Regions from separate parts of the Spirillospora sp. CA-128828 genome, predicted to be linked through region 1. Evidence: riboswitches for the same ligand, from Rfam matches in the RefSeq annotation. Region 1 holds a riboswitch; the other holds the start of a gene.
The links. Region 1 has a riboswitch for ZMP and ZTP ahead of ACQPXG_RS41300 (bifunctional methylenetetrahydrofolate dehydrogenase/methenyltetrahydrofolate cyclohydrolase). Riboswitches for the same ligand answer to the same signal wherever they lie in the genome.
Positions count from the first base shown of each region.

Region 2: linked by a shared signal. The riboswitch ahead of glyA (serine hydroxymethyltransferase) and the one ahead of ACQPXG_RS41300 (bifunctional methylenetetrahydrofolate dehydrogenase/methenyltetrahydrofolate cyclohydrolase) in region 1 are both predicted to bind ZMP and ZTP.

Region 1 covers NZ_CP191986.1:8,607,493-8,623,119, forward strand. The annotation lists gene ACQPXG_RS41265 (hypothetical protein) at 1-1,387, opposite strand, end outside; gene ACQPXG_RS41270 (HSP90 family protein) at 1,374-3,149, opposite strand; gene ACQPXG_RS41275 (class I SAM-dependent methyltransferase) at 3,422-4,486, shown strand; gene ACQPXG_RS41280 (malate dehydrogenase) at 4,546-5,535, opposite strand; gene ACQPXG_RS41285 (NADP-dependent isocitrate dehydrogenase) at 5,771-6,988, opposite strand; gene ACQPXG_RS41290 (DUF3017 domain-containing protein) at 7,127-7,567, opposite strand; gene ACQPXG_RS41295 (FHA domain-containing protein) at 7,807-8,535, shown strand; gene ACQPXG_RS41300 (bifunctional methylenetetrahydrofolate dehydrogenase/methenyltetrahydrofolate cyclohydrolase) at 8,685-9,533, opposite strand; ZMP/ZTP riboswitch at 9,596-9,681, opposite strand; gene ACQPXG_RS41305 (GNAT family N-acetyltransferase) at 9,776-10,369, shown strand; gene ACQPXG_RS41310 (hypothetical protein) at 10,375-10,551, opposite strand; gene purH (bifunctional phosphoribosylaminoimidazolecarboxamide formyltransferase/IMP cyclohydrolase) at 10,836-12,401, opposite strand; gene purN (phosphoribosylglycinamide formyltransferase) at 12,382-13,053, opposite strand; gene ACQPXG_RS41325 (hypothetical protein) at 13,156-13,626, shown strand; gene ACQPXG_RS41330 (cell division protein PerM) at 13,637-15,412, opposite strand; gene sucD (succinate--CoA ligase subunit alpha) at 15,554-15,627, opposite strand, start outside.
Region 2 covers NZ_CP191986.1:5,141,851-5,157,477, reverse strand. The annotation lists gene ACQPXG_RS25310 (hypothetical protein) at 1-505, opposite strand, end outside; gene ACQPXG_RS25305 (hypothetical protein) at 502-1,272, opposite strand; gene gap (type I glyceraldehyde-3-phosphate dehydrogenase) at 1,495-2,499, shown strand; gene ACQPXG_RS25295 (phosphoglycerate kinase) at 2,590-3,777, shown strand; gene tpiA (triose-phosphate isomerase) at 3,781-4,590, shown strand; gene secG (preprotein translocase subunit SecG) at 4,727-4,969, shown strand; gene ACQPXG_RS25280 (RNA polymerase-binding protein RbpA) at 5,051-5,422, shown strand; gene ACQPXG_RS25275 (MFS transporter) at 5,795-6,919, shown strand; gene ACQPXG_RS25270 (Lrp/AsnC family transcriptional regulator) at 7,016-7,507, shown strand; partial or broken gene ACQPXG_RS25265 (DMT family transporter) at 7,617-8,417, shown strand; ZMP/ZTP riboswitch at 8,522-8,608, shown strand; gene glyA (serine hydroxymethyltransferase) at 8,662-9,933, shown strand; gene ACQPXG_RS25255 (class I SAM-dependent methyltransferase) at 9,900-10,721, opposite strand; gene ACQPXG_RS25250 (carboxymuconolactone decarboxylase family protein) at 10,875-11,546, shown strand; gene ACQPXG_RS25245 (GNAT family N-acetyltransferase) at 11,539-12,126, shown strand; gene ACQPXG_RS25240 (NAD(P)/FAD-dependent oxidoreductase) at 12,177-13,613, shown strand; gene ACQPXG_RS25235 (isocitrate lyase/PEP mutase family protein) at 13,600-14,367, opposite strand; gene ACQPXG_RS25230 (cytochrome P450) at 14,364-15,218, opposite strand; gene ACQPXG_RS25225 (MarR family winged helix-turn-helix transcriptional regulator) at 15,229-15,627, opposite strand, start outside.

The sequences.
Region 1 (15,627 bases):
CGAAGAGCCGGACCGCCTCCTCCCAGCACGCGACCGCGCCGTGGCCGTCGCCGTCCACGGCGTGCTCGACGCCCCGGCCGTCCAGGCGGCGGGCCTTCTGCAAGGGCGTCGGCTCGGTGGTCTCGGCGACGGCGTCGAACCGCCGCCACGCCGCCCGCATGCCGTCCAGGTCGTTGTCCGCGCGGCGCCGGTCCACGAGGTCGAGGAGCTCGCCGAGGTCGTCCACGGAGGTCAGGTCGTCCTGCGGGACGGGCGGCGGGGCGGGCGCCGGCGCGGGACGGCGGTGATGGGCGGCCAGCGGGACGAAGCCGGCGACCGGTTCGGCCGCCAGCGTGGCACGCACTCTGCCGCCCTGGTGGGACGTGCCGTTGCGGGCGTCGAACCGGTCCGCCAGGGCCGTGGCGCGTTCCGCCAGTTCCGTGTGGAGCTCCGGCAGCGGCACATCGGCCGCCGCGCGCCCGTCGGCGGCCGGGCGGCGGATCGTCGCCGCGCCGTGCCCGGCCGCGGCGACCCGGTCCAGGACGAGGGCCGCCGCGGCGGAGAACTCCATGTCGGCGTGCGCGCTCGGGGCCCGGTCGAGCCAGCCGAGATGCCGCTGCAGGATCTCCAGTCCGCGCGCCTCGTTGCCGGTGACCGCGCAGAACTCCAGGTGCTCGGCGATGTCGCTGAGGTCGGCGAGGCGCGCCCGGTGCACCCGGTAGGCGCGGCGGTGCGCGTCGGCGGCCTGCTCGCCGCGGCCGGTGCGCAGGTAGACGGGCAGCAGCGCGGTCTGGATGGACTGCGGCTGCTCGTTGCAGGACAGCCGCGAGCTCAGCACGGGCGCGGCGATCTCGAACGCCTCCTCGTACCGTCCTGCCTCGACGAGGTGGCGGGCCATGCCGGTGGGATCGCAGCCCTCGCAGTCGGACAGGTCGTCCCGCTCGGCGGTGCGCCACTTCAGGTACCACTCGTCCGCCGACCCGTCGCCGATGTGCCGCGCCACCACGTTGCGGTAGTGGTACACCGCCTGGAGGCTGTGCCCGGCCGCCTTGTAGCGCCGCTCCATGTCGTCCAGGACGGCGTAGGCCCGGTCCAGCGGGATCTCCGGGAAAAGGGTGAGGGAGCTGACCGCCGCCTTCATCTGCCACAGGAGGCTGTGCGTCTCGTCGAACCGGGCAGGGTCGCGGTCGTGCTCGGCCAGCGTGCGGCCGAAAGTCGCGAACGCCTTCGCGGGCTCGCCTCCGTACCGGTACGCGTCCGTCAGCCGGACCCGCACATGGAACGCCAGCACCTCGTCCCCGGCCGCCTCCGCGCGGCGCAGCGCGTCCTCGACCAGGACGGTGCGCGCCTCCCCGTAGGGCAGCTCCTGCGACCGCGCCATCAGCGCGTAGACGTCATCCGTGCTCATTCGGCGCCTCCGGCGAGTGGACGGCCCACTCCAGCAGGCCGATGAAGGAACGGTTCAGGACCGCCGTGTCGGCGGGCCGCAGTGGATGGTGGCCGAGCAGCAGCGCCTGCCCGTACAGGGCCTGGACGGCCAGTTCGACCGGCCCGTCGTCGCCGAGGGACGTGACGCGCCGCGCCAGCGGGTTGCGATGGTTCAGCACAAGCTGGGGCCGGTCGGCGCTCGCTGAGGCGTTGACCGCGCCGAGCACGTCCGCCCACAGCTCGTCGGCCTCCTCCTGCGCGCGCGTGAGCTCCTGACGGAACTGTGCGTCGCGGCTGGTCAGGTAGAGAGCGGGCAGGGAGGCCGGGTCGAAGTCGCGGACGACCACCTCGCACCCGAGCCGCTCCACGGCCCGCTGCGCCGCCGCCAGGAACGGCCGCAGCGCCAGCTCCGTGGCGGGGTCGAGGACGCCGAACGTGGTGGTCAGCTCCGCCGCGTCCAGCCGGGCGAGCCGGATGTCGGGGTCCAGGTCGGGCAGCCGTTCGATGATCTCGGTGTCGTGGACGTAGCCGCCGTTGACGAGCCCGACCCCCTGCGCGCCCGCGACCGCCGACAGCCGCCGGAACTCGTCCACGCTCGCGGTGAACCGGCCGTCCGGGTGCCGCCGGCGGAACTCGTGCAGCGTCATCGGCCCGGCGGACGTCTCGTACTCCAGCCACCGGTCGACGATCCGCAGCATGTCGTCGTCGTGCAGCGCCATCGCCTTCACGCCGAGCTGGTGCAGCCGCAGGAACGAGCGCAGCTTCGCCGGGTCGGTCTCGGCGAGCTTCACCAGCCACTGCCGCAGGACGTCACCGAGCCGCTGCCGCGTCGAGTCGAGCAGCTCGTCTTCGTAGAGCGCCTCACGGCTCGCCGTCGGCCGGAGCTCCCCCGCGTCCACGACGCACCGGGCGAAGAACGCCCACTCCGGCAGCAGCCCCTCCACGTTCTCCGCGAGGAGCATCCGCTTCAGGTAGACGCGATGCGCGGCGCGCGCGGACGGCGACACCGGCTCCGGCAGAACGAACGCGACCCCCGTCAGCCCCGCCTCCGGCACGTCGAGATCCACCACGTCGAACGGCGTGAACCCGTACAGCTCCTCGCAGTACCGCCCCAGCGCCCGCCTGCGCGCGGCCGGGTCGCGGTAGGACGCGCGCCAGGGCGGCCCGTCCCCGGTGACGGCGGTGCCGTCCACGACCAGCTCGACCGGGAGGAGCGACCCGTACGTCCGGGCCAGCTCGGCGACGACCGGCGGACTCAGCAGCTCGCCGGCCCCCGGCCGGGCCCGCAACGTGACCGTCGTGCCCGGCTCGTCGCGCTCGCCGGGCTCGACCCGGTAGCTGCCCTCGGAGCGGCCCGTCCATCTGACGGCGGCACCGCCCCGGGCGGCCCGGGTCACGACCTCGATCTCGTCCGCGACGAGGAAGGCCGACAGCAACCCGATCCCGAACTGCCCGAGGAAGTCGTGCCGCGCGAAGCCCAGCTCGTCCCGCTTGGACGACCGGCCGATCGTCGCCAGCAGCGTGTGCACCTCGTCCTCGGTCAGCCCCACGCCGTCGTCGTGGACCCGCAGCGTCCCGCCACCGGTCTCGATCTCGACCCGGCCGCCCTCGCCCCGCGCCGTGATCGCGTCCACCGCGTTCTGCAGCAGCTCCCGCAGATACACCCGCGGGCTGGCGTAGAGATGGCGGCTCAGCAGATCCACCACCCCACGCAGATCCACCTGAAATGCCTGTTCCGCCACCGGCGCGCCTCCCCCGATCACATTGCGAGCGGATCACACCATAGCGACCACTACCGACGCCTTCAGATCTTTTGCGACCGCCACTGTCCGATCAGCCTCGGCCTCCCATCTGTGGTGGAGCGCGGCGGGGCCGGGTGCCGCGGACCTCGACCGTGAAGAGTGATGGCTTCCCCCGGATCCGGCAAATACTTGGCGCCCCGCTCCCCCTCACCGTCCCGGCCACGATAGGGACGAAGAGGGGAAACGATGCCGTTCTGATCCGAGGAGGGACCGTGTCACCGGACGCCACGCGGCAGGAGGAGTTCACCGGCCTCATGGTCGACGTGCTCAACAAGGGGACGCTGGCCCTCCTCGTGAGCGTCGGCCACCAGACCGGCCTGTTCGACACCATGAGCACGCTGCCCCCCTCCACGAGCAGCGACATCGCCAAGGCGGCGCACCTCGACGAGCGCTACGTACGCGAGTGGCTGGGCGGCATGGTCGTCGGCGGCATCCTGGAGTACGAGCCGGACGGCGCGACGTACACACTGCCCCCCGAACACGCCGCCTCGCTCACCACCGCCGCCGGGCCCGACAACCTCGCCGGGTTCACGCCGTACATCGCGCTGATGGGCGAGGTCGAGCAGCAGGTCATCGCGTCCTTCCGCAACGGCGGCGGCGTCCCCTACTCCGCGTACCCCCGTTTCCAGGCCCTCCAGGCGCAGGAGACGGCACGCGTGTACGACGCGGCCCTCGTCGACACGATCGTCCCGATGGCCCCGGGCCTCACCGAACGGCTACGCGACGGCATCGACGTCCTGGACGTGGGAACCGGCCAGGGACACGCCCCCGTCGTCCTGGCCCAGGCCTTCCCACGCAGCCGCTTCCACGGCCTCGACCAGTCGGAGGAGGGCATCGCGGCCGGCCGCCGGGAGGCCGACCGGCTGTCCCTGGACAACGTCTCCTACACGATCGGCGACGCGACGCAGATCACCGGACGGTACGACCTGGTCACCGCCTTCGACGTCATCCACGACCTGGCCCGGCCGCAGGAGACCCTGGACGCCATCGCCGCGTCCCTCCGCGACGGCGGCATCTTCCTGATGGGCGACATCGCCGCGTCCAGCAACCTGGAGGAGAACCTCGATCATCCCTTCGGGCCCGCGCTCTACAGCTTCTCGGTCTTCTACTGCATGACCACCTCGCTGAGCAGCGGCGGCGCCGGTCTCGGCACGGTCTGGGGGGAGCAGACCGCCCGGCGGATGCTCGGGGACGCCGGCTTCACCGACGTCCAGGCCCACTCGGTCGAAGGGGACCCGCTGAACGTCTACTACGTGGCGACGACCACCCCCGCCTGATGTGACCGGACGCGAGAGGGCCCCGGACCTGTGTGGTCCGGGGCCCGTCCACCGGTGGCTCAGATGAGGCCGAGCTTGCGGACCGCCTCGCGCTCCTCGGACAGTTCGTTCACCGAAGCGTCGATGCGGGCACGGGAGAAGTCGTTGATGTCCAGGCCCTGGACGATCTCCCACTTACCGTCCTTCGTGGTGACCGGGAAGGACGAGATCAGGCCCTCGGGGACGCCGTAGGAGCCGTCCGAGACGACCGCCATGGACGTCCAGTCGCCGTCGGCGGTGCCGTTCACCCACGTGTGCACGTGGTCGATCGCGGCCGAGGCGGCGCTCGCCGCCGAGGACGCGCCCCGGGCCTCGATGATCGCGGCACCGCGCTTGGCGACGGTCGGGATGAAGTCGTTCTCCAGCCAGGTCTGGTCGTTCACCGTCTCGGCGGCGTTCTTGCCGGCGATCTCGGCGTGGAAGATGTCCGGGTACTGGGTGGCGGAGTGGTTGCCCCAGATCGTCAGCTTCCTGAGGTCGGCGACCGAGACGGCCGCCTTCTTCGACAGCTGCGCGAGCGCGCGGTTGTGGTCGAGGCGCGTCATCGCGGTGAAGCGGTCGGCCGGGACGTCCGGCGCGTGCGACTGCGCGATCAGCGCGTTCGTGTTCGCCGGGTTCCCGACGACGAGGACCTTGACGTCGTCGGCCGCGCCGGCGTTGATCGCCTCGCCCTGCGGCTTGAAGATGCCGCCGTTGGCCTCCAGCAGGTCGCCGCGCTCCATGCCCTTCGTGCGCGGGCGGGCGCCGACGAGCAGCGCCACGTTCGTCCCCTCGAACGCCTTCGTCGCGTCGTCGAGGATGTCGATGCCGGACAGCAGCGGGAACGCGCAGTCGTCCAGTTCCATCGCGGTGCCCTCGGCGGCCTTCACCGCCTGCGGAATCTCCAGCAGCCGCAGGCGTACGGGCACGTCCGCGCCGAGGAGGTGCCCGGACGCGATGCGGAACAGCAGCGCGTAGCCGATCTGGCCCGCCGCGCCGGTAACGGTAACGGTGACTGGGGTGCGAGTCATGCGTCCTTCTTCTGCTGTGACCTGACGGGGCTCAGGCGGCCATCCTTCGAACCCGACCGCCGGAGAGTCCGCCCGCGCGGGTTCTCTCGCCGTCGAGATAGTTCCGGAGTTCAGGCTATCGCGCGCCCCCTCCCCGCCACCCCCCAGGTGCACCGCCCGGCATGGCGCCCGCCCCCGCGAACGCGGAAGGCCGCCCCGGACGACATCCGGGACGGCCCTCCAAGTGCGGCGCGGGTCAGCCGTTGATCTTCTTCTGGAGGTTGGTGTCGAGCGCCTCCAGGAATTCCTGCGTGGTCAGCCAGGGCGTCTCGCGGCCGACGAGCAGAGCCAGGTCCTTGGTCATCTGGCCGCCCTCGACCGTCTTGACGCAGACCTCTTCGAGCGCGCGGGCGAAACCGATGAGCTCCTTGTTGCCGTCGAGCTTGCCTCGGTGGTCGAGGCCGCGCGTCCAGGCGAAGATCGACGCGATGGGGTTGGTCGACGTCGGCTTGCCCTGCTGGTGCTGCCGGTAGTGCCGGGTCACCGTGCCGTGCGCGGCCTCGGCCTCGACGGTCTTGCCGTCCGGGGTCATGAGGACGGACGTCATGAGGCCGAGCGAGCCGAAGCCCTGCGCGAGGGTGTCGGACTGGACGTCGCCGTCGTAGTTCTTGGCGGCCCAGACGAACCCGCCCTCCCACTTGAGCGCCGCGGCGACCATGTCGTCGATGAGGCGGTGCTCGTAGGTGAGGCCCTTGGACTCGAAGTCGGCCTTGAACTCGGACTCGTAGATCTCCTGGAAGAGGTCCTTGAACCGGCCGTCGTAGGCCTTGAGGATCGTGTTCTTGGTCGACATGTACAGCGGCATCTCGCGGCTCAGCGCGTACCGCATGCTCGTCCGGGCGAAGTCGCGGATCGAGTCGTCGTAGTTGTACATGCCCATGGCGACGCCGCCGCCGGAGAAGTCCGCGATCTCGAACTCCATCGGCTCGTCGCCGTTCTCGGGCGTGTAGGTGATCGTCACCTTGCCCGGGCCCGGCACGACGAAGTCGGTGGCCTTGTACTGGTCGCCGTGCGCGTGGCGGCCGATGATGATCGGCTTCGTCCAGCCGGGGACCAGGCGGGGGATGTTGGACGCAACGATCGGCTCGCGGAAGATGACGCCGCCCAGGATGTTGCGGATCGTCCCGTTCGGGGACCGCCACATCTTCTTCAGGCCGAACTCCTCGACGCGCGCCTCGTCGGGGGTGATGGTCGCGCACTTGACGCCGACGCCGTACTGCTTGATGGCGTTGGCGGCGTCGACGGTGACCTGGTCGTCCGTGGCGTCACGGTGCTCGATTCCCAGGTCGTAGTACTTCAGGTCAACATCGAGGTAGGGCAGGATCAGCTGGTCCTTGATGAATTTCCAGATGATCCGCGTCATTTCGTCGCCGTCGAGTTCGACGACCGGGCCCGCTACTTTGATCTTGGGCATGCTGTTGCTGTCCCTTTCCTACACCTGGCCAGCAGTCCTTGTAAGGCTCAACTGGCTAGGCTAGCCGAGGCGGTCATGAGGTCTAGACCTGCCCTCGGCCCGCGACCCGCCGGATCCGCCTCCAGCTGCGACGACGCGCTAGTCCGGCGGACCGCCCCCCGGCACCGAAGCGCGTCCGGCGATGAGAAGTCTCACACCGCGCACCAGCATCGTGAGCGCGATCACCACGCCGAACGCGCCGGCGAGGACGAGCCCGGTCTTGTTCACCGGCGGGACGCTCAGCGACACGAACGCGACCATCTCGCCGAGGATCACGAGCGTCCAGCAGTCGACGGACCGGCTCCGGACGGCGAGCGGCCCGAGCTGGGACTCGGGCAGCAGCAGCCGGGCGAGCGCGCCGATGAGGAGCGCGGCGGCCATCAAGCCGGAGCCTTTGCGGAAGTAGTTGAAGGCGCACAGCGTGAGCCCGGCGCCGACGCCGCTGAGCACGAGGAGGTACGGCAGCTGCGCGAGCCAGTGCGGCGCGGCGCCCGTGCGGCGCGGCGCCTTGCGCCTGCGCCGGTGCACCTGGGTGCTCATGGTCCTCACGGTATAGGCAATCGCGGCGCGGGACGACATCGTCCGCCGGAACGCGGGATGGAACGGTCCGGCTCGCCGCCCGGAGCTGGGAACCAAGGTGGGACGAGTGGGGCCCGGGTGCCCCCCGAGAGGCCGGAATCCCTTGCGGCAGCGGACCTACTCGCCAGTAGGAGGGTGTGACGGCATGGCGCCCGGGTAACCCGGCAGACAGGGGTCGCTAACTAGCTGGGAGGACTGCCGTGGAGGGGCCGTTCATGCGGATCGAGGACAGCGGGCTGGTGATGCCGCTGCGCCCCGACGTTACGACGGTCGGGAGAGGGAGAGGGGTGGACATCCGCCTCGACGACCCGAGTGTGTCCCGGTTGCACGCAGAGATCGTCCGGCGCGGTCCGTACGTCTACGTGGTGGACATGGGCCTGTCCCGCAACGGGACGCGCGTCAACGGCCGGCCGATCGCCCGCCGTGTCCTGGAGGACGGTGACGTCGTGAGCTTCGGCACGGCGCGCTGCCGGTTGGGGGGCATCCCCCGTGAGGAGGTCGACCCGGACGTCGAACTGCGGCGCGCCGTCGCGCCCGAGCTCACCCGCCGCGAGGTCGACGTGCTGACCTCGCTGTGCCGTCCCGCCCTGTCGGACGAGGCGTTCGTGGCCCCCGCCACGGCACGCGACATCGCCGGCGAGCTGGTCGTCACGGAGGCGGCCGTCAAGCAGCATCTGCTGCGCCTCTACCAGAAGTTCCGGATCCCCGAGGGCGCCAACCGGCGTACGCGGCTCGCCAACGAGGTCATCGCCATGGGCCTCGTCCGGCCGCTGCCGCCGGTGCACGTGCCCCAGCAGGGCCGTCCGCCGATGGACGGGCGGGTCTCCGGGGTGCGGAACACGGCCGAGACGCGCAGGCCGGGCCAGCCCGGGCACGCGCACGGCCCGGGGCGGCCGGCGCACAGCACGGCGGGACGGAGGGCCAGCTGATGTGAGGACCTGCGGTCGCCCTCCCCGGCAGCGCAAACCCGAGGGCGATCGCTGAACCCCCGCGGGTCGCGTATGTGACGGCGCGGCCCAGGGCAACGTGAGGCGGGGCCGCCACCTCGGTGCTGGTGGCGGCCCCGTTCGTGTGCGGGTCAGGCGTTCTTCTCGGCGGCCTCGACGACGTTCGCGAGGAGCATCGCGCGGGTCATCGGGCCGACGCCCCCGGGGTTGGGCGCGACCCATCCGGCGACGTCGCGGACGTCGGCGGCGACATCGCCGGCAAGCTTGCCGTCCACCCGGGAGACGCCCACGTCCAGGACGGCGGCGCCGGGCTTGACCATGCCGGCGGTGATCAGGCCGGGCACGCCGGCGGCCGCCACGACGATGTCGGCGCTACGGGTGTGGGCTGCCAGGTCGCGGGTGGCGGTATGGCAGAGGGTCACGGTCGCGTTCTCGGTGCGGCGCGTCAGGAGCAGGCCGAGGGAGCGTCCGACGGTGATGCCGCGGCCGACGACGGTGACCTCGGCGCCCTTGATCGGGACGTCGAAGCGGCGGAGCAGCTCGATGATGCCCTTGGGCGTGCAGGGCAGCGGGCCCTGCTGCATCAGGACGAGGCGTCCGAGGTTCGTGGGGTGCAGGCCGTCGGCGTCCTTGGCCGGGTCGATGCGCTCCAGCACGCGCTGCTCGTCCAGTCCCTTCGGCAGCGGCAGCTGGACGATGTAGCCGGTGCAGGCCGGGTCGGCGTTCAGTTCGGCGACGGCGCGTTCGACGTCGTCCTGGGTGGCGGTGGCGGGCAGGTCGCGGCGGATGCTCTCGATGCCGACCTCGGCGCAGTCGCGGTGCTTCATGTTCACGTAGGAGTGGCTGCCCGGGTCGTCGCCGACCAGGACCGTGCCGAGCCCCACGGAGACGCCGCGGTCGCGGAGCGCCTCGACGCGTACCTTGAGGTTCGAGCGGATCTCGGCGGCCGTGGCCTTGCCGTCCAGAATCTGTGCCGTCATACGTTCCTCCGCGTGGATCTCGCCAGGGACCGGGCCGGGCCCGGGCCCGGCCGGCGATGGGTCCCGTCCACCCAGGCGCGCGGTGTCCGGACTGTCGTTCGCTCCCCGGTGGTGATCCACCTTGACCGCGCCAGTCGCGTAGGCACCCATGCTAACCGGCGGGGCGACGGCCAAGTGGCATGTGGAAATCGGCGTCAAGTGGCTCTGCCGGATGCCACCCCGGGGCTCCTAGCGTGATCCGCATGAGCGATGACTGGTTCGAGCGGCCCGTCCTGACCGGGCGGTATGTGCGGCTGGAGCCGCTGTCCGCCGGCCATGCCGGGGGCCTGTTCGAGGCGTCCAAGGACCCGGGCGTCTGGACGTGGATGAGCGCGCGGCAGCCCGCGACCGTCGCGGAGATGGCGGCGGCCGTGGACAAGGCCCTGGCGGACTGCGAGCGCGGCCTGCGACTCCCGTGGGTCCAGATCGACGCGGCGACCGGCGAGGTGGCGGGAACAACGTCCTACTACGAGATCTCACCGTCCGACCGGGGCGTGTGCATCGGCCACACCTGGATCGGGGCGCGCTGGCACCGGACGGGGATCAACACCGAGGCGAAGCTGCTGCTGATGGGACGCGCGTTCGACGATCTCGGCGCGATCCGGGTGGGCTGGCACACGCACGTCCGGAACGAGCGGTCGCGTGCGGCGATCGAGCGGCTCGGCGCGTCGTTCGAGGGCGTCCACCGCAAGCACCGGGTCCGGGCGGACGGGTCGATCCGCGACACCGCGACCTACGGGATGACGGACGACGACTGGCCGGCCGCCGCCGAGGCCCTCCGGGCGAGGCTGCGCTAGGTCCGTCAGTCCTCGGAGCGCTGCCGCCAGGCGATCACACGGTCGGTGCCGTGCCAGCCGAGCTGCGCGGCCAGCATCGCGGCCAGGAACGCGGCGACCAGCCCGATCACCTGCCGGGACTCCATGAGCAGGGAGTCGGCCTGGTACACGACGCCGAGCATGAAGGACATCAGCACGTCCATCGGGCCTCCATGAGGGTTCGCCGGCGCCGGGGTCAACGGAGGGGCATGGGGCGCGGCAGCCCGAGGCTACCTTCCGCACAAGACAGGTCCGTCCCATGCGGCGGCCCCAGCCACCACCGCAACCACGCAGGAACCTCGATCACCGCGATCGCGTCCGAAGGCAGTTTCGAGCGGAGCACAAAACTGATCGCGCAGCGAGCCGCCAGGCGAGCCGGAGCGATGCAGCGATCGCATCGAGTTTTTCGACGACGGAGGGCCCTCAAGGCCCGAAGGAGGAGAAGAACTCAATGAAAAAAGTGCCGCACGCCCGTGAAGTAGAGGGTGATGCCGGCCTTCTCCGCGGCGGCGATCACCTTGTCGTCGTTGACGGAGCCGCCGGGCTCGACGATCGCGCGGACCCCCGCCCGGGTCAGCACCTCCAGGCCGTCCGGGAACGGGAAGAACGCGTCGGACGCGCCCACGGCGGAGGAGGCCCGCTCCTCGCCGGCCCGCGCCACCGCGAGCTTGGCGGAGTCGACCCGGTTGACCTGGCCCATGCCGACACCGACGGTGGCACCGTCGGCCGCCAGCAGGATCGCGTTGGACTTCACCGAGCGGATCGCCCGCCACGCGAACGCCAGGTCGCGGAGGGTGGCCTCGTCCGCCGCCGAACCGGTCTTCAGTTCCCACGTGGCCGGGTCGTCGCCGGACGCGTCCACGCGGTCGACGCCCTGGAGCAGGACGCCGCCGTCGATGCGCCGGTACTCGGCCGCGCCCGCCGGGGCGTCCGGGCAGACAAGCAGCCGGATGTTCTTGAACCGGTCCTTGAGGACGGTGACGGCCTCGTCCTCGAACGACGGTGCGACCAGCACCTCGGCGAAGCTCTCGGTGACCTGCCGGGCCAGGGCGGCGGTGACCGGGCGGTTCGCCGCGATGACGCCGCCGTAGGCCGACACCGGGTCGCAGGCGTGCGCCTTGCGGTGCGCCTCGGCGATGTCCGCGGCGACCGCGATCCCGCACGGGTTGGCGTGCTTGATGATCGCGACGCACGGCTCGGTGAAGTCGTAGGCGGCGCGGCGCGCGGCGTCGGTGTCGACGTAGTTGTTGTACGACATCTCCTTGCCGTACAGCTGCTCGGCCCCGGCGAGGCCCTTCTCGCCCGGCGAGCGGTACAGGGCGGCGCGCTGGTGCGGGTTCTCGCCGTACCGGAGGGTGTTCGAGCGTTCCCAGGTGGCGCCGAGGAAGTCGGGCCACTGCGTCTCGGCCGCGGTCTCGTCGGGGGCGTAGGCGCTCGCGAACCACGAGGCCACGGCCACGTCGTAGGACGCGGTGTGCGCGAACGCCCGCGCGGCGAGGCGGCGGCGCTCGTCGAGGGTGAAACCGCCCGCCCGCACGGCGTCCAGGACCGTCGCGTAGGCGGACGGGTCCACGACGACGGAGACGCTCGCGTGGTTCTTCGCGGCGGCGCGGACCATCGTGGGGCCGCCGATGTCGATCTGCTCGACGCACTCGTCCGGCCCCGCGCCCGAGTCGACGGTGTCGGCGAACGGGTAGAGGTTGGCGACCACCAGGTCGAACGGCTCGACGCCGAGGTCCTCCAGCTGCTGGAGGTGGTCGTCCTTGCGGCGGTCGGCGAGCAGGCCCGCGTGCACCCGGGGATGCAGGGTCTTGACCCGCCCGTCCAGGCACTCGGGGAAGCCGGTGAGCTTCTCCACCTTCATCACCGGGACGCCGGCGGCGGAGATCCGCGCCGCCGTCGATCCGGTCGAGACGAGCTCCACGCCCGCCTCGTGCAGGCCCCGGGCCAGCTCTTCCAGCCCGGACTTGTCGTACACGCTGATCAATGCGCGCTTAATCGCCACCCGACTCACCGGCCGAGCTCCCCTCTTGATCGGACGAATCACCACAGGTCCTGCACTTCATCGAGACCCGCCTGCCGCGCGCGGTCCAGCCGTCGCGGGCCAGCCGTCCGACGACGTCGACGAGGAGCCGGCGCTCCACCCGCTTGATCCGCTCGTGCAGGGAGTCTTCGTCGTCATGCCAGCCCACGGGGACGGTCTCCTGGGCGATGACGGGTCCGGTGTCCACGCCTTCGTCGACGAAGTGAACCGTACAGCCCGTGACCTTCACGCCGTACGCCAGGGCGTCCCGTACGGCGTGGGCGCCGGGGAACGACGGGAGCAGCGCCGGATGGGTGTTGACCGTCCGGCCGCCGAACCTCGCCAGGAACCGGGGGCCGAGGATCTTCATGAAGCCGGCGGAGACGACGAGGTCGGGCTCGTGCTTCGCGACGGCGTCGGTCAGCGCCGCGTCCCAGTCGTCCCGGGATGAAAAATCAGGAATTCGGACCGTAAAAGTGGGCAAACCCACACGTTCCGCGCGCTCGGTTCCCCCGATATCGGGGCGGTCCGCCCCCACGGCCACGACTTTCGCCCCGTAGGCTGGATCCGCGCACGCGTCGAGCAGCGCTTGTAGGTTGGTCCCCGCGCCGGAGACGAGGACGACGAGCCGGGCGGACACCATGACTCCCCGGTGGACGTTGCTGGGACACCACGAAGCCTATCGGGCCTGCTCGGTGCCGCTTGAACCCCAGCCACCCATCAGACGGGCCAGGAGGAAGAGAACGTGAGCGAGCAGCAGGGCCGTCCGGCCCAGCCCGAAGACCGCCCGGACGGGCGGCCGGCGGGAGAGCCGCCCGCGCGACCGGGGCAGGGTCAACGCACCGGCTGGCGGGCCCTGTGGCTCGGCGGCATCGCGCTGCTGACCGCGTTCTTCTTCTACCCGCTCGGGCTCGTGCTCGGCATCGCCGCGCTCGTCGTCGGCATCAGGGCCCGCCGGAACGCGCGGCGGGCCCGGGACGCCGCTCCCGGCGCCGTCCCCGGCATCGTGCTGGGCGCGATCGGGCTGGTGTTCTCGCTGCTGTCGGTGTCGCTCACGGTGTTCCTGTGGGCGGAGCTGAGCGGCTACCAGAGCTGCGTCAGCGCGTCCAACACGGCCACCGACAAGGCGGCATGCCGCGAGGAGTACTACCCGAAGATCGAGAAGAAGCTCGACCTGCCCGCCGGCAGCATGGACAAGTACGGCGACCTGCTCTAGCAGTCCCGCCCTAGTCCTCCTGGTCGGGCTCCTCGCGCAGGACGTAGATCGCGCCGCCCCGGTTCTCGGTGCGTTCCGGATCCTCGCGCGGAGGCGGGACGGGACGCCCGGGCTCGGGCTCGGGCTCGTCGGCCTGTTCGTCCACGAGATGGCCCTCCACGACGACCGTGCCGTCGCCCGGCGGCGGTTCGGGGCGTTCCTCCGGAGGGGCGGGCACCGGGTCGGACCGGCGGCGGGGGCGCCGGGGCGCGAGCACGGGCTCGGCCTCCTCGAACTCCAGCGGATCGGGCGCGTGCGGAGCCTTCGGCGCCGGCTCGGCCGCCTTCTCCGGGCGGAGGTCGTAGTCGCCGGGAACGGGCGCCGACAGCGGAACGGCCGGCTCCGGCACCGCGCGCACGGGCTTCTTCGGCTTCGCCGCCGGCTTCTTCGCGGCGGACTTCCCGGACTTCCGCTTCTTCGGCGTCTCACCCGCCGGACGGCGCAGCACCATCCAGTTCGCCACCCACGCCGCGATCGCCGCCGAGATCCCCACTTCGAGGGCGGCCAGCAGCCCGACCTGCCAGGCGGACGGGCCCACGGTCGCCATCCGCCCGTCGCCGAGCGGCCCGCCGGCCAGCGCGCTCAGCAGCGCGGCGACCGCCCCGGTCAGCGCGCCGGACACGAAACCCCACAGCGGCGCGCCCTCCGACACCGGGCTCGGCAGCGACCGGATCGTGAGGACGCCGCCCACCGCGCCCGCGACGAACGGGGCCGCCAGCGCGAGCAGTGAGATCGCGGGCGCCGGGCCCGGCTGGGGCAGGGCGGCGAGCGGCGGGAACGCGGGGACCGCGTCCAGGAACACCCCGGTCGGGGAGACGCTCGTCCCGGCGCCGACCGAGAACCCCGGCCCGACCGCGTACGCCATCCCCCAGATCGCCGCGTTGGGCAGGAACGCCAGTTCGACCAGCAGCAGCAGGACGCCGCCGACGATGCCGGGGGCGAGCATGCCGTAGAGGTCGTCGGCGTCCGGCATGTGCATGGCGAGGGACCCGGCCACGAGCAGCGCGCCCGACGCGAGCAGCACGCTCAGCGACCCGGCCACGCCGATCACCAGGGACCGCGGCCGTTCGGGCAGCAGCCGCAGCAGCGCTCCCAGCCCGGACCGGACCCGCCGTCCCCGCGCCTCCGCCGCCACGACCGCGCGTGCCGCGCCCAGCCCGCCGGCGATGACGGCGACGAGGAAGCACCCGACGAGCGCCTGCCACGCCGACGGCCGGACCTCCGCGGACGACGCCGCGAGCGCGAGCAGCCCGGCCAGCCCCGCGTACGGCGCGGCCAGCGCGACCGCCACATGGACGACCGCGATCCGCTGCCGGTGCGGCAGCCCGGCCACCCGGATCATCCAGCCGCCTCCCCGGTACAGCAGCACCCCGGGCAGGACGAGCACGCCCAGCGGCAGCAGCCCGAACCGTCCGTGCCCGTAGGAGAAGCCCGCGTGGTGGGAGACGAGCCAGAAGTTCACGGCAGTGCGGAACACGCCGGCCATGCCGTGGCCGAACGCGCTCCTGGGGGCCGCGATCCATCCGATCAGGGTGATGGTGGTGAGCACGGCGAGCCCGATGCCGATGCACCACAGCGCTGCCACGAGCCCTGTCACGTACAGCGGCCTGGACGCGGCGGCGGCCGCGGGACGTCCGCGCCCGGCGTCCGCGCGCGGCGGCCCGGCGGCCCGTCCCGCTCCGCTCTTCGGCGGTCCGGCCTTCGCCGGCTCGCGCCTCGCACGCTGCCCGGGGGTCTTGTCGCTCACCCGGTCCATGCTGGCACCACGCCGGCTCCAGGACGCCCCGCCCGCCCGGCGTGTCGCCCTTGTACGCCGGCCGTCCGGGCGGGAATGAAAGACGCCCGGGCCGCCGGGGCGGCCCGGGCGTCTTTCGGTGATCCGGGTGGATCAGCGGTTCTTCATGATCTCCCGCATGAGGATGGCGGTCTCGCTCGGGGTCTTGCCGACCCGCACGCCGACCT
Region 2 (15,627 bases), 3.5 Mb from region 1:
GCTGCGTGATCCGGCCGGCTAGCCCGGCGAACGGGTGATCGGAGTCGGCGGGCCGGGAACTGCCCGGCTCGTCCTCGTCCAGCGAGGAGTAGTCGTAGCGGCGCGGCACGTTGAACGCCTCGGACTCCAGGGAGCCTCCTGAGTTGGCCATCACATAGAGCCCGTCGCGGCGCGTGCGGTCGTGCAGCATGAACAGGAACGCGTCGTCCCGGCCTTGTGACTCCGAGTCGTTCGGATTCGGGATCACCACGACGTAGACGGGCGTGCCGATCCGCTTGGCGGCCCTGCCGGCGGCCGCGCGGAGCCGGGCGCGGTCGGCCTCGCCGAGGGCCTCGCCGACGTCCGGGTCGACGAACAGCGGATCCTTGGCGAGCGCGGCGCCGACCCGGTCCAGCCGGTGGTAGGCGTACGGCGGCGGTTCGTCCGCGGCGGCGCCGGCCGGCCAGGCGGCGAGCGCGGCGAGGACGAGGGCGGCGAGCAGTCCCCGGGCGCGGACCCGTCTCATCGGCGCCCCTTCGCCTTCTGCCTGTTCGGAGATTTCTTCCTGACCGGCTTTTTCCCGGCCGGCTTCCGTGCGGGTTTCGGCCGTGGCTTCGAGCGGCGGACGCGGTGGCGGATCAGCAGGGCGAGGATGGTCCCGCCGCTGAGGGCGGCGCCGCCGGCAAACACGCCCCACTCCAGGTAGCCCGCCCGCCGGTCCGCCGCGTCGTCGGCGTCCAGGGCCTTGCGCAGTTCAGACTTCGGCTGCGGGCGCGGATGATCGCGGCGCTCCCTGGCATGGCCGGACAGCGCGATCTCCACGAACCGCTCGATCATGTCGGCCGCGCCCGCGTCGTAGGGCATCTCGAAGTCCGCGGCCCACCAGGCGTCGTCGACCGGAAGCCGCCGCGTCCCGCCGAACTGCCGCGCCTCTCCGTGACCTCCGGACGGTGAGACCACGATGTAGATCCCGTCCTTGCGCAGCCGGTCGCGGAGCAGCGCCACGAACGAGTCGCCCGGATTCTCCTCCCCGAGGCCCAGCGTGGGCGTCACCGCCACGTAGGTGGGGACGCCGAGCCGGGCGACGGACGCCTTGATCCGCGCGGCGGTGTCGGGCGGCAGCGACCGCGGAGAGTGGTCGGTGACGTACACCGGATCGCGGCGGAGCGCCGCGGCGATGCCGTCGGCCCTCCCCGCGGGCTTGGCACGGTCCACCGGCGCCGCCGCGACCGGGCAGCCGAGCAGTAGGGCCCCCGCAAGTCCTGCCATCAGGACGAACCACCCGCGCCACATGAACCGGGAGTTTAGTGATGATCGCCGGAGGTCGTGACGGAGACGGTGCGCGGCGATCCCCCGGGCGGGGGAACGGGGGCTCACCCCGTTTTCCCACGAAAGCGGTGGCAAGCTACCCGCGGGTCATTGGATAGGGTCAGGGGCGGGGGAGAAACCCCGGATGGACCGTAGTTAACAGTCCGGCCGGCGCCGGGCGATACGACGTACGAGGAGAGCCGTTCCGTGACCATCCGAGTAGGCATCAACGGGTTCGGCCGGATCGGCCGCAACTTCTACCGCGCGGTGAAGGCGTCCGGGGCCGACATCGAGGTCGTGGCGGTCAACGACCTGACCGACAACACCACGCTCGCCCAGCTGCTCAAGTACGACAGCATTCTCGGCCGTTTCCCCGAGGACGTGCGCGCGACCTCCGACGAGATCGTCGTGGGCGGCAAGGCGATCAAGGCGTTCGAGGAGCGTGACCCCGCCAACCTCAAGTGGAGCGATGTCGGCGCCGACGTCGTCGTGGAGTCCACCGGCTTCTTCACCGACGCCACCAAGGCCAAGGTGCACGCCGACAACGGCGCCAAGAAGGTGATCATCTCCGCGCCGGCCAAGAACGAGGACCTCACCGTCGTCCTCGGCGTCAACGAGGACAAGTACGACCCGGCGAACCACACGGTGATCTCCAACGCGTCCTGCACCACCAACTGCCTGGCCCCGCTGGCGAAGGTGCTGCACGACAACTTCGTCATCGAGAAGGGCCTGATGACGACGATCCACGCCTACACGCAGGACCAGAACCTCCAGGACGCGCCGCACAAGGACCTGCGCCGCGCCCGCGCCGCCGCGCTGAACGTCGTGCCGACCTCCACCGGCGCCGCCAAGGCGATCGGCCTGGTGCTGCCGGAGCTGAACGGCAAGCTGGACGGCTACGCGCTGCGCGTCCCGGTGCCGACCGGCTCGGCCACCGACCTCACCGCCACGCTGTCGCGCGAGGTGACGGCCGAGGAGGTCAACGAGGCGTTCAAGGCCGCCGCCGAGGGCCCGCTGAAGGGCTACCTCACCTACACCGAGGACCCGATCGTCTCCAGCGACATCGTCACCGACCCGGCGTCCTGCATCTTCGACTCCGGGCTGACCAAGGTCATCGGCGACCAGGTCAAGGTCGTCGGCTGGTACGACAACGAGTGGGGCTACTCCAACCGCCTCGTCGACCTCGTCAAGCTCGTCGGCTCGCAGCTGTAACCGAAAACCGTCACCGCCGTGGCCGTGCGCCGTCCGAGGACGGGGCGCGCGGCCACGGCGCGGCCGTGTACGGAAGGACACCGCATCCCGATGCGCACCATTGACGACCTCGACGTCGCCGGAAGGCGCGTACTAGTCCGCGCGGACCTGAACGTCCCGCTGGCGGACGGCGCCATCACCGACGACGGGCGGATCCGGGCCAGCCTGCCGACGATCGAGACGCTGCGGGCCCGGGGCGCCAAGGTCATCGTCTGCGCCCACCTCGGCCGCCCCAAGGGGCAGGTCAAGCCCGAGTTCTCGCTGGCCCCGGTCGCGAAGCGGCTCGGCGAGCTGCTGGGGACCGACGTGACGTTCGCGGCCGACGTCGTCGGCGACTCGGCCCGGGCCGCCGCAGAGGGCCTGGCGGACGGCGGCGTCGCGCTGCTGGAGAACCTGCGCTTCGAGCCGGGCGAGACCAGCAAGGACGACGCCGAGCGCGGCGCGCTGGCAGACCGGCTCGCCGCCCTCGCCGAGATCTACGTCGGGGACGGGTTCGGCGCCGTGCACCGCAAGCACGCGTCCGTCTACGACGTGCCGCAGCGGCTCCCGCACGCCGCCGGCGGGCTGATCGCCGCCGAGGTCGAGGTGCTGAAGAGGCTCACCGAGGACGTCGAGCGCCCCTACGCGGTCGCGCTCGGCGGGTCCAAGGTGTCCGACAAGCTCGGGGTGATCGACAACCTGCTCGGCAAGGCCGACCGCATCCTGATCGGCGGCGGCATGGTGTTCACCTTCCTCAAGGCCCAGGGCCACGAGGTCGGTCAGAGCCTGCTGGAAGAAGAGCAGCTCGACACCGTCCGCGAGTACCTGCGGCGCGCCGAGGAGTCGGGCGTGGAGTTCGTCCTGCCCGTCGACATCGTCGCGGCCGCCGCGTTCGCGGCCGACGCCGACCACGACGTGGTCGCGGCCGACTCGATCCCGTCCGACCGGCTCGGCCTCGACATCGGCCCCGAGTCGGGCAAGCTGTTCGCCACGCGTCTCGCCGACGCCAGGACGGTGTTCTGGAACGGCCCGATGGGCGTGTTCGAGATGGAGCCCTACTCGCACGGCACCCGCGCCGTCGCGCAGGGCCTCATCGACTCCGGCGCGTTCACCGTGGTCGGCGGCGGCGACTCGGCCGCGGCCGTCCGGCAGCTCGGCTTCGACGAGGCCGCCTTCTCCCACATCTCGACCGGCGGCGGCGCCAGCCTCGAATACCTCGAAGGCAAGACGCTGCCCGGCCTGCAGGCACTGGAGGACTGACCGATGGCTCCCGCGACCCCTTCCGGTAAGCAGAGCGGCCGCAAGCCGCTGATGGCCGGCAACTGGAAGATGAACAACACCCACCTTGAGGCGATCGCGCTCATCCAGAAGCTGGCGTTCGCGCTCAAGGAAGCCGACTACGACGCGGTCGACGTCGCCGTGGTCCCGCCGTTCACCGCGCTCCGCTCGGCGCAGACGCTGATCGAGGCGGACAAGTACGCGATCCAGTACGGCGCGCAGGACGTCTCCCAGCACGCCTCAGGCGCCTACACGGGCGAGATCTCCGCCGCCATGCTCGCCAAGCTCGGCTGCACCTACGCGGTCGTCGGGCACTCCGAGCGCCGCCAGTACCACGCGGAGGACGACGCGATCGTCAACGCCAAGGCCAAGGCGGCGCTTGCCGCCGACCTCACCCCGATCCTGTGCATCGGCGAGGGCCTGGAGGTCCGCAAGTCCGGCGGGCAGGTCGCGCACTGCATCGCGCAGCTCGACGGCGGGCTGGAGAAGATCCCCGCCGACCAGGTGCGGCGCACCGTCATCGCCTACGAGCCCGTCTGGGCCATCGGCACCGGCGAGGTCGCCACCCCGCAGGACGCGCAGGAGGTCTGCGCCGCGATCAGAACGCGGCTCGCCGAGCTCTACGACGGCGGAGTGGCCGACGAGACGCGTATCCTGTACGGCGGTTCGGTGAAGAGCGGCAACGTCGCCAAGCTGATGGCGCAGGAGGACGTGGACGGCGCCTTGGTCGGTGGTGCCAGCCTGGACCCGGGAGAGTTCGTCAAGATCTGCCGGTACCGGGATCTCCTCGCCTGATCAAATCTGATCAATTCTGCGTGAACTGGGGGTTCTTGCCGAACCAGCGGGCACTTCGTCGTACCCTTCGTAGCTGACGGGTAAACCGCCCGGCCGACCCTCCGTCCTGGAACTACAGACAAGGCGCTGAAGAATCGTGATCATCGCAACGTCCATCGTGCTCATCGCCTCGAGCCTCCTGATGGTGGTCCTCGTCCTGATGCACAAGGGCAAGGGCGGCGGACTGTCCGACATGTTCGGCGGGGGCGTCACGTCGTCCCTGGGCGGGTCCTCGGTGGTCGAACGCAACCTCGACCGGCTGACCATCGGCGTCGGGGTCGTCTGGTTCGCCTCGATCATCGTGCTCGGGCTGCTTTACACGCACAAGGGCGTCGGCTGAGCCGCCCGTTCAACACATGCGAGCGCCGCGCCGTCCTCGGAGGTCACGGGCGGCGGCGGAACACCAAGCGAGGAGTAATCCGTGGGTAGTGGCAACGCGATCCGGGGCAGCCGTGTCGGGGCCGGTCCGATGGGAGAGGCGGAACGCGGCGACGCCGCGCCCCGCGTCTGGGTGACCTTCTACTGCGCCAACCGGCACGAGACCCGCCCCAGCTTCGCGACGGACGTCGCGGTTCCCGACACGTGGGACTGCCCGCGCTGCGGGTTCCCTGCCGGTCAGGACTCGGAGAACCCCCCGGCCCCGCCGAAGACGGAGCCTTACAAGACGCACCTCGCGTACGTGAAGGAGCGGCGCAGCGACGAGGACGGCGAGGCGATCCTCGAGGAGGCGCTCGCCAAGCTCCGCAAGAAGCGCGCCGCCGTCAAGCAGGCCATGGAGGCCGCGGCCCGCTGACACCATCGGCATCGACGTGGCCCGGTCCCCGATCGAGGGGGCCGGGCCACGGCCTGTTCAGGGGTCGCCCGATGTGGTCTCCGACCAGGCGTGATATCGGTTCGCGTATTGAGTTGCGAGCAATATCCATATTGGACGTCGCCAGGGCGTATCTGGTCTGCTGGGCGCGATCGACGCCCGCGCCGAAAGCAGGTACGACCGCATGTCCTCGGAACGCTCCGTTCCGTCTTCACGGGATCCGCTGGTGGGCGCGGTCGCGCCGCCGCCGGCGGGGTGCACGTCGCCTCCGATTTCGGCCGGGCTCCGCCTGTGATCGTCGCCGCTCCAGCACCCGCCGAAGCGCCGCCGGCCGCGGACCCGTCCGATCGCCGGGTGATCGTGACGGTGGTCGCGATCCAGTCCATCGCCTGTATCGGGTTCTTCTCCGTGATGGCGCATCTGGTCGCGCACCTCCGGCACGACCTCGGCCTGCTCGCCGGCACGGTCGGGCTGATCCTCGGCGTGCGGGTCGGCCTGCAGTTCGCGCTCCTGCTGCCGGTGGGGACGCTCACCGACATGATCGGCCCGCGGCTCACCGGGGCGCTCTCGTGCGCCGTGCGCGCCGTGGGGTTCGGCCTGCTCGGGGTCGCCGACGGCGTGGGGGCGCTGCTCGGCGCGGCCGTGCTCGTCGCCGTGGGAGGCGCGCTCTACAACCCCGCGGTCCACACGATCCTGGCCGGCGTCGAGCCCGCCCGCCGGTCCGGCGGCTTCGCCGCCTACGTGACCACCCAGCACCTCGCGACGGTCACGGGCCCGCCCGCGGGGCTCGTCCTGCTCTCCTTCGGGCCGGGGTTCGCGCTCATCGCCGGGACGGCCGCGGCCCTGTGGGCGGTCGCCGGCGTCCTGTTCCTCCTCCTGCCGCGGCGCCGGACGCGGCCGGTGCAGGCGGGCCTCCGCGACGTCCTCAGGGGCGTGCGGGCGGTGCTCGGCGACCGCGCGTTCCTGCTGTTCGCGCTGATGACCGCGCCCACGACGCTGCTGGCGAACAACATCATGACCGCCGTGCCGCTGCTCGGCTTCGGGTCCGGTGCGGCGACCCTCAGCTTCTGCCTGCTGGCCGCCGTCGCCGCGGCCGTGCAGCCCTTCGTGGCCGCGCGGCACCGGGGCGAGCGCCCGTGGGTGCTGCGCCTCGGCCTGCTCTGCTCGGCGGCGGCCTTCTGCGTCCTCGCCGCGCTGGACGGCACGCAGTCCTGCCCGCTGATGGTCGCCGCGGTCCTGAACGGGGTGGCGAACGGCCTGGTCCAGCCGTCGATCTTCCAGCGCGCCGCCCGGCACGCCCCGCCGGAGCGCTTCGGCTCGTATTACGGCGTCCTGGCGTTCTGCGCCGGCATGTTCGCCTTCGCGGGGGACCTGGTGATCGGCAGGCTGTTCGATCTCGGTCCGGCCGGCGCGGCGGGGGCGCTGATCGGGGTCGGCGCGTTCGCGTTCGCCGCCGCGATCGGCACCCGGGGCCCGTGAGGCGGTCCGCGTCGAATAATCTTCGGGGGACGGGACGTCCGGGCGCGTTTCCCGCGCGGGAGTTCGGCGTCCGGGAAGGACTTCGGGAGGACGCACATGGACGCGGTCGACCAGGCGATCCTGCGGCGCCTGCAGCGCGACGGGCGGCAGACCAACCGGGAGCTGGCCGAGGCGGTGGGAATCGCCCCGTCCACGGCCCTGGAACGGACGCGGGCGCTGCGTTCCCGGGGCGTCATCACCGGATTCCACGCGACCGTCGACCTGGAGCGGCTGGGGCGCGGCGTCCAGGCCCTGATCTCGATCAGGATCCGCCCGCAGTCGCGCGAGGCCATCGAGTCGGCCCGCGACAGCATGGCCTCGATGCCCGAGACGATCGGGGTCTTCGTCGTGACCGGCAACGAGGACCTGCTGGTCCACGTGGCCGTGTCGAGCACCGCCTACCTCCGCGATTTCGTGCTCGACCGGCTGGCCCGCCGCAAGGAGTACGTCGACGTCCGCACCATCGTCGTCTACGACTACGTCCAGCCGGTGGAACAGTCCGAACTTCCCTCGGCCGGGCGACTTGAAAGCCGAACGCCGTACAGCTGACCCGTGATTTCGAGCCGCGGAACCGAATGATCGACGGGCAGGGCCCCTGCACCCGAACGAACGACGGCTGTCTGAGTGCAGAACCGCATGTTCTCCTAGCGTCGGTGCCATGGACCGACGAAACAGTTCATACGGTGCATTGATGGTGCTGGCCGCGGGTGTGCTCTGGGGGACGGTCGGGCCGGCCCAGGTGCTCGCCGCCTCGTCCGCGAGCCCGGTGGCGGTCGGCGGCGCCCGGATCTTCTCCGGCGGGCTGATCCTCGCCGCGCTGGTGCTCGCGACGAACCGGCGTGCGTTCCGCGCGCTGACGCGGCGCGCCTGGCCGCCCCTCGCCGCGGCCTCGGCCGCCACGGGCACGTTCCAGGCGGCGTTCTTCAGCGCGGTCGACCGGACGGGCGCCGCCGTCGCGACCGCGGTCGTGTTCGGGCTCGCGCCGGTCTCCACCGGCCTCTGCGAACGCCTCGTGCTGGGCACCCGGCTCAGCCGCCGCTGGTGGGCGGGGACGGCCTGCGCGGTCGGCGGCGTCGCGCTGCTGATGGTCCCGGGCTCGGCGGTCCACGTCGACCCGGCCGGGATCGCGCTGAGCCTCGTCGCCGGGACGTGCTTCGGCGTCTACACGGTCTCCGCCAAGGTCCTGACCGGCCGGGACGTGGGCATGGCCGCCGCGGTGTCGGTGACCCTGCTGGTCGGCGGGGCGGCCCTGCTGCCCTGGACGCTGGGCGAGCTGCCCGCCCTGGCCGCGCCCCGGTCGGCGGCGCTGGTGGCCTGGCTGGGGATCGCCGCGACCGCCGCCGCGTACATGTTCTTCGTGACCGGGCTCGGCCGCGTGACGGCCGCGACCGCCGGCACGCTCAGCCTCGCCGAGCCGCTCGTCGCCACCGGGCTCGCCATCGCCGTCCTCGGGGAGCGCATGTCCGTACAGGTCGCCGCCGGGTCGCTCCTCCTTCTCGGCGGCCTGTTCGTCGTCTCGGTTCCGGCGCGGGCGCCGCGCGGACGGGAGGCGGCTCGGTATGATGGCGGCCACGCGACTGGCGCAGTCAAGGTGGAGATGACCACCGGGGAGCGAAAGTAGTCCGCACACCGCGCGCCTGGGTGTACGGGTCCCCATCGCCGGGGCGCCCGAAGCCCCGGCGCGAGCAGCGCGGAGGCTTGTGATGCACGAACCGGCCGTACCCCATCTGCAGGGCCAGGACCCCGAGATCGCGGGGCTGGTGGAGGCCGAGGCCCGCCGCCAGTACGAGAAGATCCGGCTGATCGCGTCGGAGAACTACGTGTCGGCGGCGGTGCTGGAGGCCGCCGGCACAGTCCTGACCAACAAATACTCCGAGGGCTACGCGGGCAAGCGGTACTACGAGGGCCAGCAGAACGTCGACCCGATCGAACTGCTCGCCATCGACAGGGCGAAAGAGGTGTTCGGCGTCGAGCACGCCAACGTCCAGCCCTACTCCGGTTCGCCCGCGAACCTCGCCGTCTACATGGCGTTCCTGGAGCCCGGCGACCCGGTGATGGGCCTGTCTCTGCCGATGGGCGGGCACCTCACGCACGGCTGGTCGGTCTCGGCCACCGGCAAGTGGTTCCGTCCCGTCCGGTACGACGTGCGCGCCGACACCGGCCGCGTCGACATGGACCAGGTGCGCGACCTCGCCCTCAAGGAGCGGCCGAAGCTCATCTGGTGCGGCGGCACCGCCATCCCGCGGACGATCGACTTCCCGGCCTTCGCCGAGATCGCCCGCGAGGCGGGGGCGGTGCTCGCCGCCGACATCGCGCACATCGCCGGCCTGGTCGCGGGCGGCGCGCACCCCTCGCCGGCCGGGCACGCGGACGTGATCTCCACGACCACGCACAAGACGCTGCGCGGCCCGCGCGGCGCGATGGTCATGTCCACGGCGGAGCACGCGAAGGCGATCGACAAGGCCGTGTTCCCCGGCCTGCAGGGCGGCCCGCACAACCACACCACCGCCGCGATCGCCGTCGCGCTGAAGGAGGCGGCGCGGCCGGACTTCGCGGTGTACGCGCGGCAGGTCGTCGCGAACGCCAAGGTCCTGGCCGCCGCGCTCATGGACCGCGGTTACGACCTGATCTCCGGCGGCACCGACAACCACCTGATCCTGATCGACCTGACGAACAAGGGCGTCGCGGGCAAGCCCGCCGCGCAGGCCCTCGACCGCGCCGGGATCGAGCTGAACTACAACGCGGTCCCGTTCGACCCGCGCAAGCCGTTCGACCCGTCCGGGCTGCGGCTCGGCACCGCCGCCATCACCACCCGGGGTGTCGGCGAGGAGCGGATGCCGCAGGTCGCGGCCTGGATCGACGAGGTCGTGCAGGCCACCGCCAAGCAGGACGAGACCGTCGTCGACCGCGTCGCCGGGCAGGTCCGAGAACTCCTCGCGTCCTACCCGATGCCCGGCTGGACGTCCGGGTCCTGACGGGCGGCGTCCAGGCGGAGCAGCGTGATCATGCGCCAGGCTTCCGGGTCGGTGAGGGCCACCGTGCTCTCGCCGGCCCCGAAGTCGCCGTACTGCGCCACCACGGCCAGGCCGCCGGCCAGCCGGATCGCGGCGTCCAGCTCGGTGGCGCTCCAGAACCGGTAGGGGACGACGTCCTGGATGGTCCGCGTCGCCCCGTCTCCGGTGATGGTCATCGTGACATGGTCGTCGGCGATCTGGGTGACCGGGTCCAGACGGTCGGTCGGCTCGCCCCAGCGCACGCTCGCCCGGACGCCGTTCCGCTCGACCGTCCAGCCCGTGCTGACGCTCGGGTCGCCGCCCAGCCGGTCGCGCGGGTGCGACATCTCCACGATGTAGAGGCCGCCGGGGGCCAGGTGCGCGGCGACGCGGCGCAGATGCGCGACGAACGCGTCCAGTGTCATGAGGTGGGACGTGGAGTCCAGCATGGTCACGACGAGGTCGAACCGGCGGCCCAGATCGAACCGGGTCATGTCGCCTCGGACGACCTCCAGCTCGACGCCGCCGCGATCGGCTTCGCGGGCGGCGTGGGCGCACATCTCCGGGTTCAGGTCGAGCGCCGTCGTGGCGACGCCCCGGCGGGCGAACTCGCGGGCGTGTTCGGCCGGGCCGGCGGCCAGTTCCAGCACCGTCGCGGGCCGCGCGCCGCGCTCGGCGCACCAGCCGAGGAGCACGTCCACCTCGGCGGGCACGTCGCGGAACGAGCACGCCAGCTCGTACGCCCAGGGGTCGTCATAGATGCCGCTCACCCGGCCATCCTGCCAGCGCCCGCGGCCCGGCGGGACGGCCGGGGATCAGGGGCGCCGGGCGTGTGACGCGACCGCTACGTCATCGTGTGCCAGGGGTTTCACATTCCGGACGGGGGGTTGAGCCGCCCGCGCCGACCGCCTAGCGTGCGGTGAGTGATCGACCCCGTGAGCGGTGAGCACGTCAACGATCGACCCCGGCCCGCGCAGGCCCCGGCGCGACTGCCGCTGCTGCTCCCCGGTTCGCTGAGCGACGAGCAGCGCGCCGTCTACGAGGCCGTGATGGGCACGCGCCGCACCCCCGGCCAAGCCCCGCCGTTCGGCCTCGTCGACGACATCGGACGCCTCCAGGGCCCCTTCAACGCCATGCTGTACAGCCCGTCCGTGGGACTGCCCCTCCAGGACCTCGGCGCCGCGGTGCGCTTCCGCACCGGGTTCACCAAGCGCGAGCGTGAGATCGCGACGCTGGTCGTGGCCGCGCACGTCCGGTCCGACTACGAGTGGTACGCGCACGAGCGCATCGGGCGGCGCCACGGGCTCGGCGAGGACGAGATGGAGGCGCTGCGCGAGGGACGCGCCCCGATGCTCGCCGACGTCCGCGAACGCGTCGTGTACGAGGCGGCCCGGCAGCTCGCCGCCGAGGGCGACCTCGCCGACGCCGTGTTCACCGAGGCGGTGGCGACGCTCGGCCGTACCGCCGTCGTCGAGCTGGTCACCCTCGTCGGCTACTACAAGGCGCTCGCGCTACAGCTCCGCGTGTTCCGGGTCGGCGTCCCGGACGGTGAGAGCTCGCCCGACTGGCCCCCCGCGGGGGATGAGGATGAGTGAGGTGCTGCGCACGGTGCGGCTCGTCCTGCACCCGGTGTCGATGCGCGACCACCGTGCCCTGCTGACGCACTGGACGGGGCCGCTCGTCCGGCGCCACCTCTTCGACGACCGGGTGGTCACTCCCGTTCAGGTCAGCGAGATCATCGAGGCCAGCGAGCGGGACTTCGCGACCGAGGGCTACGGGCTGTGGGCGCTGCGGCCCGCCCCCTGGTCCACCGGGATCGACGCCCCCGTGCCGGGCGACCCGCTCGTCGGGGTGGCCGGGCTCAGCCATCACGAGGGGCCGCTCGGCCACGGTGTGGACGTCGAGATCCTCTACAGCCTGGAGCCCGACCACTGGGGGCACGGGCTGGCCGCCGAGGCGTCCCGCGCGGTGCTCGACTACGCGTTCGGGGTGGTCGGAGTGCATCGGATCACCGCCGAGATCGACATGGCCAACGCGGTGTCGGCGGAGATCGCCCTGCAGCTCGGGATGCGCCGGTGGCGGGACGGCGCCGCCGGTCCCGACGGCGCCGCCTACTATGCGGCCGACCGCTCGCGCTGGATCGGATCCCGTCGAATCGTCGATGCTGTTCCATAGAATCCGTCGTCAATAGTTACTTTCGATGTGGAATACAGCAGTATGAGCGCATGAGCTCCTCCTCGGGCCGGGCGCCGCTCGCTCCCGGTTTCGTCAACGGCGGCGTGTCCTTCTGGTACCGGGCGGCCGGGCGTCCCGCCCCCGGGCCCGGCCTGCCGGGCCCGCGCAGCGCCGACGTGTGCGTCGTCGGCGCCGGCTACACCGGCCTCTGGACGGCCTACTACCTCAAGCGCGCCCGTCCCGACATGCGGATCGTCGTGCTGGAACGCGAGTTCGCGGGGTTCGGCGCGTCCGGCCGCAACGGCGGCTGGGTGCTGGGGGACATCGCCGGGTCCCGGGAGCGCTACGCGGCCCGGGACGGCCGCGCCGCGGCGATCGCGTTGCAGCGCGCCATGTTCGCGGCGGTGGACGAGGTCGTCCGCGTCGCCGCCGACGAGCGCGTCGACGCCGGCCTCGTCAAGGGCGGCGTCCTGCACGTCGCCCGCAACGCCGCCCAGCGCGCCCGCCTTGCCGCCATGGTCGGCGAGGCCCGCGAGTGGGGCTGGACGGACGACGACCTCGTCCCGCTGCCCGCCGCCGAACGGGACGACCGGCTGCGCGTCGAGGGGGCGACCGGCGCCGCGTGGAGCCCGCACTGCGCCCGTGTCCAGCCCGCCGCGCTCGTCCGCGGACTCGCCTCGGTGGTCCGGCGCCTCGGCGTGGAGATCTACGAGGGGACGCCGGTCGTCCGGATCGTCCCGCGCCGGGCCGGCGGCCCGGCCGCCGCCGTCACCCCGCGCGGAACCGTCACCGCCGACCACGTGCTGAGGGCCACCGAGGGGTTCACCGCCGCGCTCCCCGGCCACCACCGCGACTGGCTCCCGATGAACAGCTCGATGATCGTCACGACGCCGCTGCCCGCGCGGACCTGGAAGGCGATCGGGTGGGAGCGCCGGGAGCTGCTCGGCGACATGGCGCACTACTACATGTACGCGCAGCGCACCGCCGACGACCGCATCGCCTTCGGCGGCCGCGGCCGCCCCTACCGGTACGGGTCCCGCATCGACGACGGCGGCCGGACCGAGCCGGCCACGATCGACGCGCTCTGGACGATGCTGACCGCGATGTTCCCCGCCGTCGCCGACGAGGGTCGGATCGACCACGCCTGGTCGGGCGTCCTCGGCGTGCCCCGCGACTGGTGCGCGACGGTCGTCCTCGACCGGGCCACCGGGCTCGGCCACGCCGGCGGCTACACCGGTCACGGCGTCGCCACCGCCAACCTCGCCGGCCGCACCCTCCGCGACCTCGTGCTGCGGGACGACACCGAACTGACCGCGCTGCCCTGGGTGGACCGCCGCGTCCGCCGCTGGGAACCCGAACCGCTGCGCTGGCTCGGCGTCCACGCGATGTACGCCCTCTACCGCGCGGCCGACGCCCGCGAGTCGTCCGCGGGGTCAGGCCGTACGTCTTCCCTGGCCCGCATCGCCGATCGGATCACCGGTCACTGACGAGCCGCTGCACGTCGCCGTACGTGGGCGCGGGGCGCTCCCCGCCGTCGCCGGTGACGGCCAGGGCCGCGACGACCGTGGCCTGCAACGCCTTGCGGAACAGCAGCGACCCGGTGCTCACCCGGTGCACGCCCAGCCGTGCGAGCCGCGCGTACTCGGTCCTGCCCGGCAGGTACAGGACGTTCAGCGGCAGCTCCGCGGCCTCCAGGACGGCGCGGATGTCGGCGTCGTCCACGATCCCCGGCACGAAGATCCCGTCGGCGCCCGCCTCCGCGAACGCGCGCGCCCGCCGCAGCGTCTCGTCCCGGTCGGGGTCGCCCAGCCAGAACGTGTCGGTGCGGGCGTTGAGGAACACCTGCGGCGCGGCCCGCTTGACGGCGGCGATGACGGTCGTCTGATGGCCGATCGGTGCGAGGGTGCCGTCGGAGCGCCCGTCCTCCAGGTTGATCCCGGCGATCCCGAACGAGGCCAGCTCGGTGACGAGCCCGGCGACGTCGGCGGCCCGGTCGGAGAACCCGCCCTCGATGTCGACGGTGACCGGCACCGGAAGCCGGGACAGCGTCCGGGCGAGGGCGAGCGTCTCCTCGCGGGTGCCGCCGGCCGCGTCCGGCTTCCCGGCCGCCGCCGCGACGCCGAGGCTCGTCGTCCCGATCGCGGGGAACCCCGCCTCGGCCAGTGCCGCGCCGCTCGCGAAGTCCCACGCGTTCGGCAGCACCAGCGGACGATCACCGTGATGCAGCTCCCTGAAGCTCATCGGGCGGCCTCCGTTCCGTGCTCGACGGCCTCGATCACACCGGCGGTCAGCTGCAGCGCGTGACCGGTGCCGGGACACGGCCGCCGGCCCGCGCCGAACGTCAGGTGTGGGCGTTCCCGCCGGCCGGGATCGAAACGGCCGGGGTCCCCGAACACGTCGGGATCCCGGTTGGCGGCCCGCAGATCCAGCGTCACAAGGGTGCCCTGAGCGATCGCGCGGCCGTTCAGGCGGGCGTCCTCGGTGGCGACACGGCGCATCGCGGGGACGGGCGGGTCGAACCGCAGCGTCTCGGCGATGACGTCCTCGACGGGCCGGCCTTGCGCCTCCGGCCGGCGGCCGTGCCGCAGTACCGCCCGCACGAGCGCGCCGGTCGCCGCGTACGCCTGCATGAGGACGGCGATCCGGCCGGCGACCACGTCGTCCGGGCCGGGCCCGAGGAGCCCGGCGAGTACGGCGACGGCCTCGTCCGACCCGTCCTGCCCTTGGCCGGTGAGGTAGCCGGATGCCGCGACGGGCACGGCCCGCGCCAGCGCGGCCGGGTCGGCGACTCCCAGTGCCTCGCCGAGGACGAGGCACGCCACCTCGCCCGGGTCGCCGCCGTCCTGCGCCAGCACGCGGGCGCGGCGGCGCAGGTGCGCGGGATCCATGGCGTCCAGTGCTTCCACCACGAGGGCGCGGCGGCGCTCGTGGTCGTTGCCCTCGCTGAACCGGCTCACCGTCCGCCGGAGCCACGCCAGCGAGCGTGGCGGTTCGTCGTCAGCGGGCGCGAGCGGCGGGACGATGAAACGCGCATCGGACAGGACGGCGACGACGTCGGCGTACCGGGTGATGACCAGCGCTGTGTTCTCCACGTCCCCGAACTTAGGGACGGCTTGTTTCACCGCCGGTCGAAATGTCGGCCGCGTGCTCGACGACCCCGGAGAGGAGCGCGACGAGCCGGTCGCGGTCGGCGGGCGTGAGCCAGCCGAACAGCCGGGCGCTCACCGCCGCCGCCGTCTCCGCGGACGCCCGCGCGTGCCGCCGTCCCTCGCCGGTCAGCTCGACCGCGTAGGCGCGGCGGTCGTGGGCGTCGCGGTTGCGCACCGCGAGACCGAGCCGCTCCAGCTCGTCCATGATCCGGACGACGGCGGACTTGTCCAGGCCGAGCAGCGCGCCGAGCCGCCGCTGGCTGGTCGGACCGAGCCGGTCGAGCGCGGCCAGTACGGCGAAGTGCCTGGTCTCGATCCCGAGCGGCCGCAGCTCATCGCTCAGCGCACCGCG